Regions from separate parts of the Photobacterium sp. WH77 genome, predicted to be linked through region 2. Evidence: riboswitches for the same ligand, from Rfam matches in the RefSeq annotation. Region 2 holds a riboswitch; the other holds the start of a gene.
The links. Region 2 has a riboswitch for lysine ahead of lysC (lysine-sensitive aspartokinase 3). Riboswitches for the same ligand answer to the same signal wherever they lie in the genome.
Positions count from the first base shown of each region.

Region 1 (11,559 bases), on a different contig from region 2:
AAGCGTCACGTACGCGGCTGGAAATAGCCAGCTTGCCTATAGATGAATCAGGCAAGCCTGAATTGAAAGCGTCGCCTCAAGGGCGATTTATTGCTTATGTTGATGGTTTTGCTGACCCTATCGAATACGCTCAGGGTAAACTGGTGACCATTGCCGGTCAGCTGCGTGGCAGCGAAGTGGGTAAGATTGGTGATTTCGATTACACCTATCCTGTGGTGTTTGCTAAAGGCCAGCAGATCTGGCAAATCAAAGAGCAGGTCCGTGTTGATGATGTGAGTGCCTACTACCGCTGCCTTGGTATCCGCTGTCAGTATATCCACTATGGTTTACGGCCAGATAATCTGGATGTCCAGTACCGCGTTACTCCTTAGTTACGACGACCTGCCTGATTGAACAGCGAAACTAACTATGATGTACGAAAGCCGATTACCGCTTGCTGACACTGAGCTGGCGGTAATCACGTCTTTTTCTCCTTGCCGGGAAAGCATACAGCGAGGCAAGCTCATTCCGATAAGCGATGCCGAAAGGCGTCGTCCTACGCTCTTGTTTCTGCACGGCTGGCACGATAACGCTGCCAGCTTTGCTGTGCTGTTTGAGCCACTGGCCGCGAGGTTTAATCTGGTTGCTGTCGACTGGCCCGGGCATGGTCTGTCTGCACATCGCCAGACAGATAATTATTATTATTTCATGGACTATGTCGACGATCTGGCTCAGATCATACAGTCTCTGTCATCTCAAAATCTTATGCTGGTTGGCCATTCTTTGGGGGCGCTGGTTGCGGCAGCCTATGCTGGGGCCTTTCCCGAATCGGTCACTGGACTGGTGCTGATCGAAGGGCTTGCGCCACTCCATGAAAGCGCTGAACGGGTGCCTGAAAGGCTGCGTCAGGGGATTGAAAGCCGGATGCGGCGCAGGCAGCGTCAGTCTGCAGAATTTAAACTGGATTCGTTTCAGGCCGCATTATCTGTTCGTTGTCGGGTAAACAGACTGACACCCGATCAGCTCAGGCCGCTGGTTCAGCGAGCGACCTATACCGACGGCAAACACTGGTACTGGCGTCATGACGATAAATTGCGTTGCGATTCGTTGTTCAGGATGACAAAGGAACAGGTTAAGGCGCTGATGCGGCAAATTGAGTGTCCGGTATTGTCAGTGATCGGTGATAAAGGCTTTTCCTATCTGAAAGAACCGGATGCTGGCTTGTCATGGCTGAAACAGGCCGGGCAAATAGTGGTACCCGGTGGTCATCACTGTCATCTTGATAGCCCTCAGCTTGTTTGTGAGCAGATTTTGCTGCTCAGTTCAAAAATCAATAAGCTGGTCTAATCAGTTGTGTTAATTCAATGTTAATTGTGCTGTAATGCTTGTATAGAACAAGTGTTTGAATGTCCCGCTACAGCCATTTTTGGCGCTTTAAGCCCTAATAAATATAAGGAGAGTGCATGGTGGATAAGGTTTGGCTTAACCGCTATCCGGATGATGTACCGGCTGAAATCAACCCTGATACTTACTCGTCATTGGTTGAACTGTTTGAACAGTCCGTCCAGAAATATTCCGATCAAACGGCCTATATCAATATGGGTCAGGTGATGACTTTCAGAAAGCTGGAAGAACGCAGTCGTGCATTTGCGGCTTATCTGCAAAATGACCTGAAGCTCGAAAAGGGTGATCGGGTGGCTGTCATGATGCCAAACCTGCTTCAGTATCCTATCGCGCTGTTCGGTATTCTCCGTGCGGGTTGTGTGGTGGTTAATGTTAACCCACTATACACACCTCGTGAACTGGAGCATCAACTGAATGACTCTGGTGCAAAAGCCATTGTGATTGTGTCGAACTTCGCTCATACGCTGGAGAAAATTGTCGAAAAAACCAGTGTTGAGCATGTCATTTTAACCAGTCTTGGGGATCAACTTTCCCGGCCCAAAGGCACTCTGGTTAATTTTGTGGTGAAGCACATTAAAAAGATGGTCCCTAAATACCACCTGCCGCATGCCACCTCGCTGAATCATGCGCTGAAGCGCGGGCGCAGAATGCAATACGTGAAGCCTTTCATTTCAGGAGAGGACATCGCTTTTCTGCAATACACCGGAGGGACTACCGGCGTAGCGAAAGGCGCAGTGCTGACGCACAGAAATATGATTGCCAATGTGCTGCAGGCTAAAGCAGCCTACGGACCCATTTTGCATGATGGTCGTGAGCAGGTGGTTACAGCGCTTCCGCTATATCACGTTTTTGCCCTTACTGTGAACTGTCTGCTGTTCATTGAAATGGGCGGCCAGAACCTGCTGATTACCAATCCCAGGGATATTCCAGCTTTCGTCAAAGAGCTGAAGCGCTATCCGTTCACTGCGCTGACCGGTGTAAACACACTGTTCAATGCGCTGCTCAATAATGAAGATTTTCTTGAACTGGACTTCAGCCGTCTGCATCTGTCTGTAGGTGGTGGTATGGCTGTACAGCGTGCCGTTGCGGAGAAATGGTTAGCAACCACAAAGAACTATTTGCTGGAAGGGTATGGCCTGACTGAGTGTTCGCCGCTGGTGGCCGCTTATCCGCATAACCTGACTGAGTACAATGGTTCGATTGGCCTGCCTGTGTCTTCGACAGATATTCGTATTGTGGATGAAGAGGGTAACGTTCTGGCCATGGATCAAACCGGCGAACTGCAGGTCAATGGTCCTCAGGTGATGAAAGGCTACTGGCAGCGCCCTGAAGCAACGCGTGAGGTGCTGACAGAAGATGGCTGGTTATCGACAGGCGATGTTGTGCGTTTTGACGAAGACGGTTTCTTACATATCGTTGACCGTAAGAAAGATATGATCCTGGTCTCTGGCTTCAATGTGTATCCCAATGAAGTTGAAGATGTTGTCGCTTTGCACAGTAAAGTGCTGGAAGTGGCGGCAATCGGTCAGCCGGATGAAGCTTCGGGCGAGGTGGTGAAGATTTGTGTTGTGAAACGCGATTCCAGCTTGACCCGCGAAGAGTTGTTGTCGCATTGCCGTCAATACTTGACCGGTTATAAAGTGCCTAAAGTGGTGGAGTTCAGAGATGAATTACCGAAAACCAATGTCGGTAAAATTCTGCGCCGTGCACTGCGTGAAGAGTCAGAGAAGGTAGCGCAACAAGAGACAGCGCAAGCATAATCCTGAATTTTAGGATAAACTTGTTCCAGGTTCAGTGCCGGCTTACATAGCCGGCACTTTGTTTTATGCCAGCAGCCAGTATTCATCTGAGAATGGCGTTAGAACACAGAGAAAACAGGCTGGTATCTGCTTGTTATGTTGAAAAAGGTGAGTTTTGAAATTTGAGATTATAACCACGAATGACAGACTGGCTGAGGTTTGCCAGCAGGCAAGTCAACAACAGGCGGTAATGTTGGATACCGAATTTGTTCGTACACGGACCCTGTTTGCTCAGTTGGGGCTGATCCAGCTTTATGACGGCGAACTTCTGTCTTTGATTGATCCTCTCAAGCTGACTGATATGTCGCCGTTATGGGCGTTAATGCAAAATCCTGATGTTGTGAAAGTGCTGCATGCCTGTGGTGAAGATCTGGAGGTGTTTCAGTCTGTTGCTGGCTGCATGCCCGCGCCTATGCTGGATACTCAGATCATGGCGGCCTTTATCGGCCACGGCTTGTCGACGGGATTTGGTGCCTTAGTGCAGGAATATCTGGGCGTTGAGTTGGAAAAAGGGGAAGCCAGAACGAATTGGCTTGCTCGTCCTCTGAGTGACAAGCAACTTGATTATGCCGCCGCAGATGTTTTTTATCTGTTGCCTTTGTATCAGCAGCTTTTGGCAAAAGTGGAAGCGAAAGGGTGGATGGATGCCCTGCGTCAGGAATGCGAAACCATGCTGGTAAAGCGCAGCCGTGTTCCCGACCCGGAGCAAGTTTACACAGACATAAAGAATGCCTGGCAGCTATCCCCTAAACAATTGGCTATCTTACAGAAGCTGGCTTCCTGGCGTCTTCGGGAAGCGAGAAAGCGCGATCTGGCACTTAACTTTGTGCTCAAAGAGCTGCATCTTTGGAAAATTGCTCGCTATGAGATCACCTCAAAAGCGGTTATGGCTCAGGAAGGTTTTGATGAGCGTGAGATTCAAAGACATGGTAACCGTTTGATTTCCATTGTGAAAGACGTTGAAAAAATGAGCCAGTTGGATTATCCGCAGCCATTGTTTCGTTTGATGGAAATGCCCGGCTATAAACAAATGGTTAAACGCATCAAAGATGAAGTAAATGCCGTGGCCAAAGAAACAGGGCTGGCGACGGAGTTTCTTGCCTCGAAGAAGCAAATTAATCAGTTGCTGAGTTGGGCATGGAAGAAGGGCTGCCCTGAAGATCAGTTGCCTGAAATGTTGTCTGGCTGGCGAAGAGCGCTTTTTGCTCATCGGGTGTTGCCTTTGGTTCAGGCTTAAAGCTTGTACGGTAACAAACCAAGTTAACACCTGAAAAAAATCCCCGGCGAACCGGGGATTTTTTTATTTTTCATCGGGCAGGGTGACATTGAGTTCCAGTACCGACAGGTCTTCTTCTTTCTGATCGAGGTGTACCGTGACATGCTCAGGTGAGACATCAACGTAACGGCGGATAACCTCAAGAATATCCTGTTTGAGCTGGGGCAGATAACTCGGATTACCCATACTCGCGGAGCGACGTTCAGCAACAATGATCTGCAGCCTTTCTTTCGCCACACTCGCGGTCGACTGTTTTTTGGGGCGGAAGAACTCTAGCAAAGCCATAGTGTGGTTAGCCTCCAAATATGCGTTTCAGGAAGCCTTTTTTCTCTTCCTCTAAGAATCGGAACGGGCGATCTTCACCCAGTAAGCGTGCAACTGTGTCCTGGTATGCCTGACCTGCATCTGAATCGGCGTCCAGGATAACGGGTTCACCTTTGTTAGATGCATTCAGAACAGACTGGCTCTCAGGTATGACGCCTAGCAGTGGAATGTGCAGAATTTCTTCAACATCCGCGACGCTGAGCATATCGCCATGAACCACACGCGAAGGATTATAACGAGTCAGCAATAAATGTTGCTTAACCGGTGATTCACTGTTTTCGGCTCGACGGGATTTAGAGTCGAGAATACCAAGGATACGGTCTGAATCGCGCACAGAGGCCACTTCAGGGTTGGTAGTGACTATCGCCTCATCTGCAAAATATAAGGCCATCAGCGCGCCTGTCTCTATGCCTGCCGGTGAGTCACAGATGATAAAGTCGAAACCCAGTGCATCTAATTCAGACAAGACTTTTTCGACACCTTCTTTACTTAGGGCATCTTTGTCACGGGTTTGTGAAGCCGGCAAGACGAACAGGTTGTCTACACGCTTGTCTTTAATCAGCGCCTGATTAAGTTTTGCCTCGCCATTGATAACATTGACGAAATCATAAACAACGCGGCGTTCACAGCCCATAATCAGGTCCAGATTCCGCAGGCCGATATCAAAATCAATGACGGCCGTTTTTTTACCTTTTAAGGCCAGGCCGGACGCAATGGCCGCACTGGAGGTCGTTTTACCTACCCCACCTTTACCTGAGGTCACCACGATAATTCGTGCCATCTGTATTATTCCTTTTCAAAGTTATACAGCCAGATGCTCTATATTTAAATTGTTGTCAGTCAGAGAGATAGCGACACTTTTTCCCCAAAAAGCGTCTTGAATTTTGTCACTTAGCCAATAATTACCAGCAATAGATATCAACTCTGACTGTAAATTATGGCAGAAAATCTGAGCATGAGTTTGGCCGCTGGCGCCGGCAATAGCCCGGCCACGCAAACACCCATAAATATGGATACATCCATCAGCAATAATTTCAGCACCTGCGCTGACATGATTCAATACGACGAGATCGCAATTTTTTGCATAAATCTGTTGCCCCGATCTAACCGGGGTGCGAATCACTTTTGCTGGCTCCATCACCGGGCTGGTGGCCCGGGCCTGCTTGGCGGCATTCATGATGGCAAAACCGGCTGATTTCGCCTGTGCTTGCAGGTGAGAGGGCTTGCAGCCACTGATCCCGACGGGGATCATACCCGCATCCTGAATGCCTTGTCGAAGTTGTTCGAAATCAAGTGCCCTGCCAGCCTGGCTGACATCAATCACCAGAGGCGCATGGGCAAAGAATGCCGGAGCCTGCTCCACTTTGTCCTTCAGGAAACTGATTGCCTGTTCTAAGCCGCCGTCAGCCAAGTGTAAGGATGAGAGCGTGTAACTGCCCCCTTTTAATTCTGCCGTTTTTGTCATGGCTTATTCATCTTACGCGGACAATTTCGCGCTCAGGTACGTTATCACATAGGTTATAGCATGTTATATTCCCAGGCAGGTCTCAGCAAGTTCTCCTTGTCAGAGTTCGGTATAAAGTTTAAATGATAGCCACAATGGTGAACGCAGAACGCAGAGGAACCCTGATCCTGATTCGGGGTGGAATGTTTTCTGCTTTTTGTGGTCAGATAATGGTGATTGGTAACCTGCAGGTCAGCTCATGTTTTGTGCAATTTATAAAAGCTCTAAAAAAGAAAACACCTATTTATATATCAATACCAAAGATGATTTTTCAGATGTACCTGAAGCCTTATTGAGCACTTTTGGTACACCTCAGTTTGTTATGGTGCTAAAACTGAGTAATGAGAGGAAGTTAGCGTTGGCGGATATCAATAAGGTACGGGAGTTGCTCTCTACCCAGGGTTATTACCTGCAAATTCCGCCTCCTGTGACTAACCTTCTAGACGAATACAAAGCAAATAAGTCAGAAAATAATACATGACGATGAAAGGGTGGATATGCGTAAGCAATGGGTAGCTGTCTTTGTGTCCTTAGGACTAGGCCTTGCATCACCGATAGTATCGGCTGATGAAAGTTTTGATAATTATGTCTCCGGGCTAAAACAAGAAGCACGTGAGAAGGGGATAGATGATTCGATTCTTGAGTCCGCCTTCGCTGATGTCACATTCATTGAACGTGCAGTTAAAGCTGATAAAAATCAGCCAGAAAAGAAGTTAACACTGGATGAATATTTACCTAAAGCTGTTCCCCAGTGGAAAATTGAACAGGCGAATAAGTATTATCAGCAGCATAAAACGGCACTGGAGCGAATCGGGCGTCAGTATGGTGTTCAGCCCAGGTTCATCGTGGCATTGTGGGGCGTGGAAAGTAATTTTGGTCGCTTAACCGGCTCGTATAATGTCATTGAAGCGTTGACGACGCTTGCTTATGAAGGTCGCCGTGAAGCCTTCTTCCGTGAGCAGGTCATGGCGGCTTTAACTATTTTACAGCAAGGCCATATTAGTGCAGCGGATATGAAAGGCTCCTGGGCCGGTGCCATGGGGCAGCCTCAGTTTATGCCGACCTCATACCTGACCTTTGCTGTTGACGGAAATGGCGACGATAAAGCTGATATCTGGAAAACGGAAGATGATGTTTTTGCTTCTGCGGCCAACTACCTGAGTAAATCAGGTTGGGATGACAAATACACATGGGGACGCCAGGTACGTATTCCTGATAGGTTGAGCGACACCCTGAAAGGTGTGGAATCCCAAAAGATGAAAACGTTGTCTGAGTGGGATCAACTGGGTGTGCGCCGTTTGAATGGCACTGCACTACCTAAGGTAGATATCAATGCATGGCTGGTGCAACCAGACGATAATCATGGCAGAGCTTACTTAGTGTACGGTAATTACCAAACATTACTGAAATGGAACCGGTCGCATTATTTTGCGTTAGCCGTCAGTACACTGGCAGACAGTATTCGGTAGCTGCGGATTTAGCTGAACAAAAAACGATATGCGTTATTAATTGCGAATAATAAAAAACCCGGCAGCAATGCCGGGTTTTTTGATCTGGTCTTGATCAACCTTGTTTGATCAAAGCTTGAAGTCGTCCAGAGATTTACCTTCATCCAGTGCTTTTTTAAGAGCGCTTGGCGTGCGGCCTTGGCCTGTCCAGGTTTTCTCTTCACCGTTTTCATCGATGAACTTGTATTTAGGCGGGCGAGCTGCACGCTTGGTTTTTGCTTTACCAATGTTTGCCATCAGTTCTTCAGGATCAATACCATCAGCCAGTAGCATATCTCGGTATTGCTTCAGTTTTTCTTCGCGCTCTTTTTCTTTCGCGATTTCTTCCGCTTCTGATTCTTCACGTTCATCAACCACGGTCTGAAGTTTTTCCAGGGCTTCTTTCAGTTGCTCCAGTGAATATTCACGAGCAAGTGCACGAAGACTACGAAGGTTTAATAGCGCTTTCATTGCATCAGACATTTCAAATTTCCTGTTGGCGTTATACTAATTATTAGTGAATCACTTTATATCTGCAATAGTAATACTTTTTAAACCCAACTGCCAAATAAAATTGTTAGTTTGCATTATTAATCAGGCGGTTTTTTATACTTGAACTTTATCTTTGAACAATGAAAGGCGGCACCATTCGTTTTTTTGCTTGTTAATAAAATGGGGGAGTACGAATATTTTAACTTGCTGTAATGCTAATAATTTCATATTCATTTACAGTGCGTTTTGGGCGCAAATGTAAGTAAATACAGAAGATTAGTGCAGTAGTATTAACTCAAAGTAGCAGATATTGGCTTTCTGTAGTTGCAAATCAGATAACAAAAAGTAGAATACGCGATTCCTTGACTAAGGGTAGAGGTGCATTATCTATCAGTAACTGGCGGGAGGTGACCCCGAGGAACGTCAGTGAAAGGAGCTAATGCCGAAGTAAGGCTGGTCTGTCAAATCACCTTGCTGGGGTTGTCACTGAAAGGGACAACACTGCCATAGTAACTTACAATTAACTATGGAGCGCTACTGTGGGGTCGGGAGGGGCATCAGTCTCTTTCCTATATCGCTTCCCATCACGGTTGACATCGGTACCGTGTTTAACAGTAGATCTCCAACCACGATCGGTTGTAGTAGAGATCATGAACCTAGTAGATTTTTCCCAATCCTCCATTTCCATTTTACCGCCACTCGTGGCGTTAAGCCTTGCTATTCTTACTCGACGAGTGCTTCTCTCGCTGGGTATTGGCATTTTGATCGGTGCGTTATTGCTGACTGATTTCAGTATGTTCAATACTGTCTCTTATTTGAGAAACAAAATTGAAGGGCTGTTTATAGATGGTGACAGCATCAATACCTGGAATATGAGTATTGTTGCTTTCTTGCTTTTATTAGGCATGACCACAGCATTACTGACGCTCTCTGGCGGTACGCGTGCTTTTGCACAATGGGCGCAAACTAAGATTAAAAGTAAACGCGGTGCAAAACTTTTAGCGGCTTTTCTTGGCGTGTTTATTTTTGTTGATGATTATTTCAACAGCTTGGCGGTTGGTTCGATTTCCCGGCCAGTCACCGACCGCTTTTATGTTTCCCGCTCAAAACTGGCTTATATTCTGGACTCCACTGCCGCACCTATGTGTGTACTGATGCCTGCATCCAGTTGGGGGGCATATATCATTACAGTGGTGGGGGGTATTTTGGTTTCACATGGTGTGACTGAATATTCTGCGTTGAGCGCCTTCATGCAACTGGCTCCTATGAATTTTTACGCTGTGTTCGCGCTGCTGATGGTATTTGTTGTTGCCTGGTTCCAATTAGATGTTGGTTTGATGAAGAAGCATGAAGTTCAGGCCAGTCATGCTCGCGGGTTTGACAATGAAGAAGTTCATGCCGAAGCCAAAGATTTGAATGACGAACTTGAAATAGAAGAAAGTGAAAATGGAAAAGTGGGCGATCTCATTATTCCTATTCTGGTACTGGTGGCAGCCACATTATTCTTCATGATCTACACCGGTAATCAGAGTTTGCAGGCTGACGGTAAACCGTTTTCTATTCTTGGCGCATTTGAGTCTACCGATGTTGGGGCCTCTTTGTGTTACGGCGGTCTGCTGGGGTTATTATCGGCACTGGTTGCCGTTGGACGCCAGGCTATTCCGGTAAAGCACATTGCGCATGCTTTATGGATTGGTGCGAAATCCATGTTCGGTGCCATTCTTATTCTGTTTTTTGCCTGGACAATCGGTAGCATAATCAGCGATATGGCAACAGGTAAATTCCTGTCGACTTTGGTTCAGGGCAATATTAACCCTGTCTGGTTGCCTGTGATTCTGTTTCTGCTGGCCGGTATTATGGCTTTCTCGACCGGTACGTCCTGGGGCACCTTTGGTATTATGTTGTCGATAGCCGGTGATCTGGCTGCGGCAACTGACATCAGCCTGATTCTGCCTATGCTCAGTGCGGTACTGGCTGGTTCTGTTTTTGGCGATCACTGTTCACCTATTTCAGACACCACCATATTGTCTTCAACGGGGGCACGCTGTAATCACATTGACCATGTGTCGACACAGTTGCCTTACGCATTGTCCGTTGCACTTGTTTCTGCAGTAGGCTTTACCGTGTTAGGGATGACAGAATCTCTGGCGGTGTCTTTTGTGGCTGCGACAGTCGCTTTCTTACTGGTTTGTGTATCCCTTGCCTGGATTGCCAAACGCCCGCTGAAAGGCGCGTAAGAGCAGCTTAGCTATCGTAGAAAGATGGCACTGAACCGGCTTAGTCTGCACTGAGCCGGTTTTTTTATCTCTGTGTACAGTAATTCATCGTAAAGTGGTCTCACCGCATGAAGCCGGGAGCCAGACTTCCAATTCGCATTCTTCTTCGGTAGCATCTTGCGATATTCAGAGTGATGCGGAAAGCCTGATGGCGCAAATGTATTTTTATTACTCGGCGATGAATGCCGGGAAGTCGACGACGCTGTTGCAGTCGTCTTTTAACTATCGTGAACGCGGCATGTCGCCGGTAATTTTTACCGCAGCCATTGATAACCGGTTTGGTCAGGGTAAGGTCAGTTCCAGAATTGGTCTGTCTGAAGAGGCTGAACTGTATAGCCCGGAAGATAACCTGTGGGATAAGCTGTCTCAGATGAACAGCTTGTCACGAGTGGATTGCGTGTTAATGGATGAATGCCAGTTCCTGACGAAAGATCAGGTTCACCAGTTGACTGAAGTGGTCGATAAACTGGATATTCCTGTGCTTTGCTATGGCTTGCGTACCGATTTTCGTGGTGAGCTGTTTGAAGGTAGTCAGTACCTGCTGGCCTGGGCCGATAAACTGGTCGAACTGAAAACCGTTTGTCATTGCGGCCGAAAAGCGAACATGGTGATTCGCCATGATGCGTCAGGTAAAGCCATTGCAGATGGCGATCAGGTTGAAATCGGTGGTAATGACAGATACGTATCGGTTTGCCGGAAGCATTATAAAGAAGCGATGGATCAAGCTCGTCAGGCGGCGAAAAGCGCCTGATAAAGCCAACGTAATAATTAATGAAAACAAAATATAAAAGGAAGCTGCTGAAGCTTCCTTTTTTAATGAGGCTTGTCGCGGACTTTAGCCTTTGTGCCTTTCCTGTAGTTTGGCAATCACATCAGACAGGCTCAGACCCTGATCCTGAAGCAACACTATCAGGTGATACATCAGGTCGGCTGATTCGGAAATTACCTCCTCTTTGTCACCCGCCGTTGCCGCAAGCGCGACTTCAACGCCTTCTTCGCCCACCTTCTGCGAAATCCG
Region 1 is NZ_JAKLTE010000002.1:199,108-210,666, forward strand. It holds gene L6J37_RS03335 (Slp family lipoprotein) at 1-371, shown strand, start outside; gene L6J37_RS03340 (alpha/beta fold hydrolase) at 409-1,326, shown strand; gene fadD (long-chain-fatty-acid--CoA ligase FadD) at 1,446-3,143, shown strand; gene rnd (ribonuclease D) at 3,298-4,419, shown strand; gene minE (cell division topological specificity factor MinE) at 4,483-4,743, opposite strand; gene minD (septum site-determining protein MinD) at 4,751-5,563, opposite strand; gene minC (septum site-determining protein MinC) at 5,585-6,247, opposite strand; gene L6J37_RS03370 (YcgL domain-containing protein) at 6,486-6,767, shown strand; gene L6J37_RS03375 (lytic murein transglycosylase) at 6,784-7,755, shown strand; gene L6J37_RS03380 (H-NS family histone-like protein) at 7,864-8,256, opposite strand; lysine riboswitch at 8,631-8,810, shown strand; gene L6J37_RS03385 (Na+/H+ antiporter NhaC family protein) at 8,916-10,502, shown strand; gene L6J37_RS03390 (thymidine kinase) at 10,690-11,292, shown strand; gene hisIE (bifunctional phosphoribosyl-AMP cyclohydrolase/phosphoribosyl-ATP diphosphatase HisIE) at 11,377-11,559, opposite strand, start outside.
Region 1: linked by a shared signal. The riboswitch ahead of L6J37_RS03385 (Na+/H+ antiporter NhaC family protein) and the one ahead of lysC (lysine-sensitive aspartokinase 3) in region 2 are both predicted to bind lysine.

Region 2 (11,559 bases):
TCACGAATCAGGCTTCTGTGCAGCTTGATATACTGGACGTTGACATCCTTGATATAGTGGGTGCTGACTATGGTTCTCCCGGCCTGATCCACACCCAGCCGGCAGCCGAGGCCCGTTACCATTTTGAGAAAGGTACGCACAGCATCAATATGGCGTGACAGGTTCCGCTCCGGGACTTCAATACTCAGCCGTTTCAGTACCGGCCTGGGTGTTTGCAGCAGTTCATCCCGGAACCAGCGGATAAATCCTTTATCCAGCAGAGATTCGACACTGACGTTAATCGCAAAATTATCCAGCGTCGGGCCATTTTTGAGCAGATCCAGCGCCTGACTGATGACCTGTTTATCCATACGCACATTGAATCCCACCAGCTCAACCGCAGGCAGAAAACGGGAAGCTTTGATCATCACACCGTTTTCGTCATTGATCCTCGCCAATAATTCACGGTGCAGCGGTATTTTCTCCCCAGAGAGATAGGCGGGCTGCTGATACAGAGCCGGGCCGCCCTGACTCAAGACAGCATCCAGCAGCGTCCGCCAGCGCACACTGCCCCGGGTATCCTCTCCCAGTACATCTTTCTGGAAGGCATACCAGCTGTTCGTGCCCTGTAATTGCGCACTGCGCAGCGCCATGTCAGCCTCATCCATAATGCGGCCACGCCGCTCGCCGCTGGCAAAATAGGTCATACCAATATGGCACCAGTTCTCGCGCTGCAATGGCACGGAAGGTGTCAGCCGCTCCAGCCCTTTCAGCAGCTGATTCACAAACTGATTGACCTCCTTGCTGGGCTGTTGCAGCAGCATGATGGCAAATTCGGCGTCAAAATAGCGAGACAGCACGCTGTCCGGATAGCGCTGGACCATATTCGACAGCACCATGCCGACATCCTGAATCAATTCATCGGCCACAATCTTGCCCTTTGCCAGCAGCAATTCTTCCCAGTCAGCGATACGAATCAAAATAACAGCACCATGGTTATCCTGATCCTGAACCACAGATTGCAGACGGCTGTCGAACAATACCCGATTGGCCGAGCCCGTCAGTTGATCCAGGAAGGTGTGGGTACGAATGAAGGTATCAAAGCGGCTGCGCTCCTGTCTGGCATCTTTCAGCTCAGAGATTAGCTTGTCCAATGCCAGACTTGCCGTTTCCGGCCATTCCAGATCGGCGCCTTTGGCAAAAGCATCCAGCTTACCGGCCAGCAGCATTCTCCCCCGCTCTTCGAGAAGCTCTGAGCCCTGCAACTGCCGCTTAAGCCAGTTTACGCCCCATATCAGGCCGGCAATAATGATCATGATCGCCAGGCTGATAGAAGACATCGCCCCCAGCGAATAGGTTAATTCGGTATAAGGCGGCACTGACTGGATACTGACAGAGTAACCGGGGTTCAGGGTCAGCGGATATTCAGTATGATAAAGAATATTGGGATCATCGATTTTCTGTAATCCCTGAAATTGGTAGACAGAGCCGGTATCGTTGCTGACGTCCAGCGCCACCACGTTACTGGCTTTGAGTAACTTCGGCAGCCAGCGGGCCAGAGACTGTGAACCCTGAGGATCGGCCATTTCCTGGTCGATCGCTTCTACCACGCCGCCCAGATAATGATGCAGATAATCCTGCCCGAGTTGACGAAAACTGACAGCACCGCCAATGAAAATGACAAACATGGCGCAAATGACAATTAGGGTCACGAAAGCAACCAGTCTATTGGTCAGCTTCATCCCTGAGGCTTTTCTCATGCAAGGTCCAACTTTATCTGAAAAACAATTCCAAACCGCCTGGCTCTGTGGTCAACTCTGATACAGACAACAATACAAACCAAAACGCCTGTTTATACTGGAAAATACCATCGGCTCTCAAACACTGCAGTGCTCAGACCGACACTTTCCTTACTTGGCTCACCGCCCAGGCAGCATGCACCCCACAAAGCGGAGAGATATGGACTGGATCACCTGCACCAAAAGTTTTGTCGCCGTGGTTGAGCAGGGCTCACTGGCTCAGGCCGCAAGCGCTCTCAACACCTCAAGTTCAGCCTTGTCCAAGCGGCTGTCATGGTTAGAAAAACAGCTTGGTGTTCAGCTTCTTAAACGCACGACACGTAACCTGACAGTCACAGACGCCGGCAAGGTGTTTTATCGGCGCAGTGTCCATTTACTTGATGACTGGCACCAGATACTGGCTGAAACCACCTCCACCTACGGCGAAGTTCAGGGTGTGCTGCGCATCGGCGCCCCGCTGGCGACAGGCAGCCGGGTACTGGTTCATTATCTGGCCGAGTTTTTACAGACCTATCCCAATATTCAGGTAGAGCTGCACACTGTGACTCCGGGCCAGTTGCCGGATCTCAACCTGGATGTTTTTATCAGCCGCGAACTGACTGATTTTAATTCCACCAGTTATATTGCCACCAAACTCTTTAGTTTTCAGGCTGGCTTCTATGCCTCACCCAGTTACCTGGAAGACAGGCCCGCCATCGAAACCCCGGAGCAACTGGCGCTGCATAACTGCCTGTTATTCGGCAGTCATGGCCATGAGCAAGAGCATGTCTTTGAAAGTAACCGTCGCCTGCGTTTGCGGGGCAATTTTACCACCCAGAACCCGGAAGCCCTGGTCGCCGCTGCGGTAGCTGGAATGGGGTTAATTCTGGTAGGTGAGAATACGGTAAAACGCGAGCTCAGCAATGGTTTGCTGATCCCTGTCTTACCTGATCTGAAACAGCCGTTAAATGCTGCCTACGCCTACTACCCTAAGCTCAACTACAACCATACCAAAACCAAGCTGTTTATTGATTTTATTAAACAAAAAGCCTCACCCGGACACACGCATCAGTCAGCCAATCCCCACTCTCTGTGATCAGCATCGTGCGGTGACTGGGTATCAGGCAATAAAAAAGCAGCGTTGAACGCTGCTTTTTTAACAACCGTCTGGAAAGGATCAGAACGGAATATCGTCGTCAAAATCCATTGGCGGCTCATTGTACTGAGGCTGCGGTTGCTTAGACGCAGGCTGCTGCTGAGGCGCATAGTTTTGCTGTTGCTGTTGCTGTTGAGCCGGTTGCTGAGGTTGTCCCCAACCGCCCTGCTGCTGCTGGCCGCCCATTGGCGCGCCCTGACCGCCACCCTGACGACCACCCAGCATTTGCATCACACCGTTGAAGCCTTGAACAACCACTTCGGTCGTGAAGCGGTCCTGACCGCTTTGATCCTGCCACTTACGGGTTTGCAACTGACCTTCAATGTAAACCTGAGACCCTTTACGCAAGTACTCACCAGCCACTTCAGCCAGCTTGCCGAACAACGCAACACGGTGCCATTCTGTTTTTTCACGCTGTTCACCGGTGGCTTTATCACGCCAGCTTTCAGAAGTCGCGATGGTGATATTTGCGACTGCACCGCCGTTCGGCATATAACGGATTTCAGGATCTTGTCCTAAGTTACCCACCAGGATCACTTTATTTACGCCACGACTGGCCATAGTTCACTCCAGGTTTTCGCTGTTGAGGCTGCCAATCCTGACACCCTTCGCTCATTCAAAGTTTATACTTAATCGCCGAGTTTAACATGGGCTGCCCTCCGAGTCATAGGGCTACGTCATGCTTCCCATGTCTTGATCGGACGCATAAAAGACGATCAAAGCACTGTGTTTTTGTACAGTCAAGTCTTTTAAGCCCCTCAGGGCTATGCAATAATGCCAATCCTATTTATTCAAGCGCTGATGACTGCAACTATGGATAAGATCGAAGTCAGGGGTGCGCGCACCCACAACCTTAAAAACATTAACCTGACTATCCCCCGGGATAAGCTGATTGTTATCACAGGTTTATCAGGTTCCGGTAAGTCTTCTCTGGCATTCGACACCCTGTATGCCGAAGGTCAGCGCCGTTACGTCGAATCACTGTCGGCCTACGCACGCCAGTTTCTGTCGCTGATGGAAAAACCGGACGTCGACCATATTGAAGGCCTGTCGCCTGCCATCTCGATTGAACAAAAATCGACCTCACACAACCCGCGTTCGACGGTCGGTACTATTACCGAAATCTATGACTACCTGCGCTTGCTGTATGCCCGTGTCGGCGAACCACGCTGCCCGACTCACGATGTGCCCCTCGCCGCGCAAACCGTCAGCCAGATGGTCGACAAAGTGCTGACACTGCCGGAAGGCAGCAAGCTGATGCTGCTGGCTCCTATCGTCAAGGAGCGTAAGGGCGAGCACCTGAAAACCTTAGCCAACCTGTCGGCGCAAGGCTATATCCGGGCCCGGATAGACGGTGAAGTCTGCGATCTGTCCGATCCGCCGACGCTGGAATTACACAAAAAGCACACCATAGAAGTGGTGGTGGATCGCTTTAAAGTGCGTAATGATCTTCAGCAGCGGCTGGCTGAATCGTTTGAAACCGCGCTGGATCTGTCAGGCGGCACAGTGGTCGTCAGCGCCATGGATGACGATAACATGGCCGAACTGATTTTCTCGGCCAACTTCGCCTGCCCGCATTGCGGCTACAGCATGCGTGAGCTGGAACCGCGCCTGTTTTCCTTCAATAACCCGGCCGGTGCCTGCGGCACATGCGACGGACTGGGGGTACAACAGTATTTCGATCCGTCCCGCGTGATTCAGAACAGTGAACTCAGCTTGTCCGGCGGTGCCATCCGGGGCTGGGACAAACGCAATTACTACTACTTTCAGATGCTGACTTCACTGGCTGAACATTACGATTTTGATGTTGAATCACCGTTCAGCAGTCTGCCGAAGAAAGTACAAAACGTATTGCTGCAGGGCTCAGGCACCACAAATATTGAGTTTAAATACATTAATGATCGCGGCGATGTGACAGTTCGCCGTCACCCGTTTGAAGGCATTCTGAATAACATGGAACGCCGCTACCGGGAAACCGAGTCCAATGCTGTACGCGAAGATCTGGTGAAGTATATCTCCACCAAGCCTTGTGCCAGCTGTCACGGTTCGCGTCTGCGTGAAGAAGCACGTCATGTCTTTATCGACAGTACCAACCTGCCGGCCATCAGTGAAATGAGCATCAGCCAGGCGCTGACCTTCTTTTCCGAGCTGACACTGGAAGGACAGCGTGCGCAGATTGCCGATAAAATCCTCAAAGAAATCAATGACAGGCTGACCTTCCTGGTCAATGTGGGCCTCAACTATCTCAACCTGTCCCGCAGTGCAGAAACATTGTCGGGCGGTGAAGCTCAGCGCATCCGCCTGGCCAGCCAGATTGGCGCTGGACTGGTCGGCGTTATGTATGTGCTCGATGAGCCTTCCATCGGCCTCCACCAGCGTGATAACGAACGCCTGCTGAGCACCCTGACCCGGCTGCGCGATCTGGGTAACACCGTACTGGTGGTCGAACACGACGAAGATGCGATCCGCAGTGCGGATTACATCATAGATATCGGCCCGGGCGCCGGTGTTCACGGCGGGCAGATCATCGCCGAAGGCACCATGGAAGATATTCTGAATTCGGAAGATTCCCTGACCGGCCAATACCTGAGCGGCAAAAAACAAATTGAAGTGCCTGTTGAACGTGTTCCTGTCGATCCGGCAAAAACGGTTCAGCTAACAGGCGCCACGGGCAATAACCTGAAAACAGTCGATGTGTCGATTCCGGTTGGTTTGCTGACCTGTGTGACCGGGGTATCCGGCTCAGGCAAGTCAACCCTGATCAACGATACTTTCTTCAAGATTGCTCACCATAGACTCAATGGGGCCACTACAGGCGAGCCGTCCCCTTATGACGATATTCAGGGGCTGGAGCACTTCGATAAAGTCATCGACATCGATCAGAGCCCGATAGGCCGAACGCCGCGTTCCAACCCGGCGACGTACACAGGCATTTTCACCCCCATCAGGGAGCTGTTCTCGGGCACTCAGGAGTCTCGCTCACGGGGCTATAAACCAGGCCGCTTCAGCTTCAACGTCAAAGGCGGCCGCTGTGAAGCCTGTCAGGGCGATGGGGTGATCAAAGTTGAAATGCACTTCCTGCCCGATGTTTACGTGCCCTGTGATAACTGTAAGGGTAAACGCTACAATCGTGAGACTCTGGAAGTGAAATACAAAGGCCAGTCAATTGATGAAGTGCTGGAAATGACAGTGGAAGATGCGCGGGTATTTTTTGATCCTGTACCAGCCATTGCCCGAAAACTGCAAACCCTGATGGATGTCGGACTATCCTATATCCGCCTGGGACAAGCAGCGACCACGCTGTCTGGCGGCGAAGCGCAGCGGGTGAAACTGGCACGCGAGCTGTCCAAACGCGATACAGGTAAAACCCTGTATATTCTCGATGAACCGACAACGGGCTTGCACTTCCATGATATCCAGCAGTTGCTGAGTGTACTGCACCGACTGCGTGATCACGGCAATACCATAGTGGTGATTGAGCATAACCTGGACGTCATTAAAACCGCAGATTGGATCATTGATCTGGGGCCGGAAGGCGGCAGCGGTGGCGGTGAGATCATTGCGACAGGCACACCGGAACAGGTTGCCGAAGTCGCCGGTTCGCATACGGCCCGCTTCCTAAAACCCCTGCTGCCCGCATTAACGGCAAAGCAGCAGGCATAATTACACTCATGCACTCTGTCAGGCTGAATTCAGCCTGACTTTTTGTCTATTTGCCGAGGGACCGGACACCGTGACCGTCATTCAATTAAGGGGCACCAGACTGGCCGCTGCCACCATCAGTAAACCACTGACGCGACCTTTTATTCTGGCGCTGACTTTTCTGTTTCTGCTGTCGATGCATTATTTTCAGCATAATCAGGGAGGAGCCGGACTGGAACTACCCTTTAATGTCAGTAGCTGGATTCCCTTCAGCTTTGCCATTGCTATTGGCCTGCTGGAGATCAGCCGACAGAAAGTATTGCGTTATTCACGCCTGACGCTGGTTCTCTTATGTTGCTGCGTCACGCTGTCTGTCCCCATGTTCTTCCCGGAAGCGCGACCAGAAGTCGCCGTCAACCGAATCATTACCCTCTGGGCTGGCTGGTTGTTTTTTGTGGCGCTGCAGCAGTTTGCTTTCAGCCAGACACAGCGCCAGCAAATACTCTGGCTGCTTTTAAAAGCGGTCTGGCTGCAAGCCGCGCTGGCCTGGTATCAGTTTCTGTGGATCTCGCCGGACAATGGCATCGGCTATAACACGGATCTCAACCGGCCCTACGGGATTTTTCAGCAACCCAACGTAATGGCCAGCTTCCTGGCCACCGGGCTCGTTCTTTCGGCTTACCTGCTGGCACGGCAGCCGATGGTTCAGGGCCGCTGGACGCTCTCCCACCTCGGTCTTCAGTTAACGCCTGTCGCTGTGATCCCCATGCTGTTCGTGCTCAGCTCACGAACCGGCTGGATTGCCAGTGTGGCGGGGGTTTTGCTTATCCTGCCCTACCTGATACAGTTTGCCGCCCGGGTACAATGGCGAGTATGGCTGATGATGCTGGTCATGGGATTAAGCGTGACCTGGAACCTGACCAGCAGCCTGAACTGGAATCCGCAGCCGGGCAGAGTGTCGCTGGAAAGTGCCCGCTCAGTGATCTACCCGCAAGCGCTGGACATGTTCCTGCACTCACCGGCCACGGGCGTCGGCTATGGTAATTTTGAACCCGCTTATCTGATGCAGACAGCGCAAGCGCATCAGGCCGATCCTGAAACGCCCCATGGGTTACCCGGGCTGGATCATCCCCATAACGAGTTACTTTTCTGGGCCAGTGAAGGGGGTATTTTACCTGTACTGGCACTGCTGATTGCGGCAGCGGCGGTGCTGGCTAAAATTCGCCGCGCACCGGCCAACACTCAGCTGGCTCTGGTCGCGCTCCTGTTTCCAATAACACTGCATACCCAGCTTGAATACCCCTTTTACCACTCCCTGATCCACTGGATTATTTTTGTGTTTCTGATCTATTGGGTTGATGCCCTGAGTGCGAAATACTTCAAACAAACACTGCGATTTTATAAGCCCTTCAGAATCAGCGCCATGCTTTTGCCTGTTGTCGTCAGCCTCTTTATGGCCACCACCTTATATTCAGGCGCCATGCTGACCCGCTTTGAATCATCCACGCCACCCGATTTAACCGCCCTGGATAAGGTCAATAACACCTGGGCCTGGCGCAACCGGTTTGAATGGGATCTTTATCAGACCCAGTTGAAAATGGGCATTCAGCAGGATAATCCTGCGTTGCTGACAAGCTTTATCCATTGGGCTGACCATAAAGCCAAAGAGCTGCCAAGGCCCATTCTGTATCAGTTTCTGATCAAAGCTCATCAGGCATTGGCAAACACTTATCAAGCTGAACAGGTTCGCGAAGAGGCCCGGTATCTTTTCCCGGGTATGGATTTCAGCGATGAAGCGTTACCGCAGTTTTCCAAGCCAAAAACCGTAACCCCCTCGCCGCAGATAGCACAGGCTGAAGGGCAAGCAGACAAAGACTGAAAACAAGAACTGAAGACTTCCCCAAAAAAAAAGCGGCTGCCCGGGCAGCCGCATCTTTTCCTTGCTGATAATTATTTCAGCACCTCTTCCAGCGCCTTCAGGCACAGAGCGATATTCTCTTTACGTGCACCGTATCCCATCAGTCCAATGCGCCATGCTTTTCCGGCCAGAGCCCCCAGGCCGGCTCCGATTTCCAGGTTATACTCTTCCAGCAGAGTCTGACGCACTTTCGCATCATCGGCCCCGTCAGGGATAAAAACAGCATTGAGTTGCGGCAAGCGGCTTTTCTCATCCACCACAAAGCGGATCCCCATAGCTTCCAGGCCATCGCGCAGTAACTCGTGCATCTCGGCATGGCGCTGCCACGCATTTTCCAGCCCTTCATGTTGTAAACGAACCAGTGCTTCGTGCAGCGCATACAAGCTATTGACAGGGGCTGTATGGTGATAGCTGCGCTTACCTTCACCACTCCAGTAGGCCAGCACCAGGCTTTGATCCAGAAACCAGCTCTGAACCGGTGTCTTACGTTGCTGAATTTTCTCCACGGCCCGCGGCGAAAAGGTCAGCGGAGACAGGCCCGGTACACAGGACAAACACTTCTGACTGCCTGAGTACACGGCATCCAGTTGCCATTCATCAACCTTCAGCGGCACCCCGCCCAATGAGGTTACCGCATCAACAATGGTCAGGCAGTCATGGTCACGGGCTAAACGGGATAAGGTTTCAGCATCGCTCAGTGCACCGGTTGAGGTTTCCGCATGCACAAAAGCCAGTATTTTCGCATCCGGATGGGCTTTGAGTGCGGCTTCAACGGCTTGCGGATCAACCGGCTCTCCCCATTCATTATCCACCAGCACAGCTTCACCGCCGCAGCGCACAACATTTTCCCGCATCCGCTCGCCAAATACCCCGTTACGGCAGACGATCACCTTCTCGCCCGGCTCAACCAGATTGACAAAACAGGCTTCCATTCCTGCACTGCCCGGCGCAGATACCGCTATAGTAAATGGGTTGGTAGTCTGAAATGCATACTGAAGCAATTGCTTAAGCTCATCCATCATTCCAATGAACAGTGGGTCAAGATGACCGACAGTCGGGCGGCTGAGCGCCTGCAACACCTGCGGATAAATGTCCGACGGACCGGGTCCCATCAGTATGCGTTGAGGTGGGTAAAAACTGTGAATTGTCATAAGGCTTCTCCATCTGCACAGACACATAAGTTACTTATAATTCAGTGCATTAGTTATTGTTGGCAACAGTCGCTTTTACAGGGCATTCCTAGCGAGCATAACAGAACCACCCGTACCTGAAACCAGGCAGGCAAATTTATGCAAAGTCAGTAACAATCTTGACACAGAAAAATGCATTCAAGCATTGACAAAGCCCCCCCTCTCATATTCAATAAGGGCAATTTTTGTTCACCCTGAGAAAGCTCATTTTTCAGGTGAAAACGGAAGAGGCGCGTTATCCAGGTATCTATGCGGCGGGGCCCCACCCCAAAGCACCATAGAGAGGGGGAGCAACGCCGAGATACGGTGAGACAGGGGGCTTGCCGTATCGGCTTTGAAGGTTGAATCCTTCTGGCTGTCACCTGCATCATCCAGTGCAGGTGGAGAGCTTCTGGTAGCAGCAGTCTTAGTACGTCTCGCCTAATGGCTCTTCTGACACTCAAGTCGGAAAGATTCCCCAAATTTTGCCCCATGTTTACGCTTTGTTAAGTGGGAGATCACATTGAGCCCTGTAATTTCTTCTTCAGCGTTGAACGCTGAAATCACAGTCGCAAAATTTGGCGGCACTAGTGTGGCTGATTTCGTTGCAATGAGCCGTAGTGCTAAGATAGTTATCAATAATCCGACAACCAAACTGGTGTTGATCAGTGCGTGTTCCGGTGTGACTAATATTTTAGTCGAACTGGCCAACGGCGTGGCCGATGCCGGGCACCGACATAACCTGATGGAGCGCCTTCGCGCCATTCACCACAGCGTGCTGGCGGATTTACAGCAGCCTGAACAGGTTGCGGGTAACATTGATGAACTGCTCGATCAGGTCGCCGAACTTGCCATAAAAGCCGCAGAACATAAATCGGCTGAGCTGACAGATCAACTGGTTGCCAACGGTGAATTGCTGTCTACCCATCTGTTTACGCAAATCATGTGTGAGATGGGTGCTGACGCATTGCGCTACGATATCCGGGAAGTGCTGCGTACTGACAGCCGCTTTGGTAAAGCCAGCCCTGAACAGGAAATGATTCGTCAACTGACAGAGGAAAAGCTATTACCTCTGCTGCAGGATAAGATTATCGTTTCTCAGGGTTTCATCGGTAGTGATGAGCAAGGTCGCACCACAACACTTGGCCGCGGTGGCAGTGATTACAGTGCCGCCCTTATGGCTGAGGCGGTGAGTGCCGGCACATTGGAAATCTGGACTGACGTCCCAGGCATGTACACCACAGATCCGCGTATTGCGCCCAAAGCCACGCCAATCAAAGAAATCAGCTTCAGCGAAGCCTCTGAGATGGCCAATTTTGGCGCCAAGATCTTGCATCCATCGACATTGATCCCGGCCGTTCGCCGTCAGATCCCTGTGTTTGTTGGATCGTCCAGGGCACCAGAGCAAGGCGGCACCTGGATCCGTAAATCCGTTACTGAAGCACCGCTGTTCCGTGCGCTGGCACTGCGCTCGAACCAGACCCTGATCACCCTGACCAGCCTGAACATGTTTCATGCTTATGGTTTCCTGGCCGAAGTCTTCCGGATTCTGGCTGAGCATAAGGTCTCTGTTGATCTGATTTCTACCTCTGAAGTCAGCGTGTCTTTGACCATGGATCAGACCGATACAGGCGGCGGCGCACCCACGCTGCCTCCGGGGGCGCATGCCGCGCTCAGTGAGCTGTGTCGCGTTGAGATTGAACAGGATCTGTGCCTGATTTCGCTGATTGGTAACCGCATGAGTCAGACTGCCGGTTCAGTGAGTACCGTGTTCGATTCGCTGGACGAGTACAAGCTGCGTATGATTTGCTACGGTGCCAGCCCGCACAACCTGTGCTTCCTGGTTAAAACCGAACATGCCATGCCTATTGCTCAGAATCTGCACCGTAAGATTTTTGAGTAATTTCACGTCCCGTT
Region 2 is NZ_JAKLTE010000005.1:19,665-31,223, reverse strand. It holds gene csrD (RNase E specificity factor CsrD) at 1-1,739, opposite strand, end outside; gene L6J37_RS06590 (LysR family transcriptional regulator) at 1,939-2,853, shown strand; gene L6J37_RS06585 (single-stranded DNA-binding protein) at 2,935-3,474, opposite strand; gene uvrA (excinuclease ABC subunit UvrA) at 3,727-6,576, shown strand; gene L6J37_RS06575 (PglL family O-oligosaccharyltransferase) at 6,647-8,434, shown strand; gene L6J37_RS06570 (pyridoxal-phosphate-dependent aminotransferase family protein) at 8,506-9,624, opposite strand; lysine riboswitch at 9,881-10,062, shown strand; gene lysC (lysine-sensitive aspartokinase 3) at 10,166-11,545, shown strand.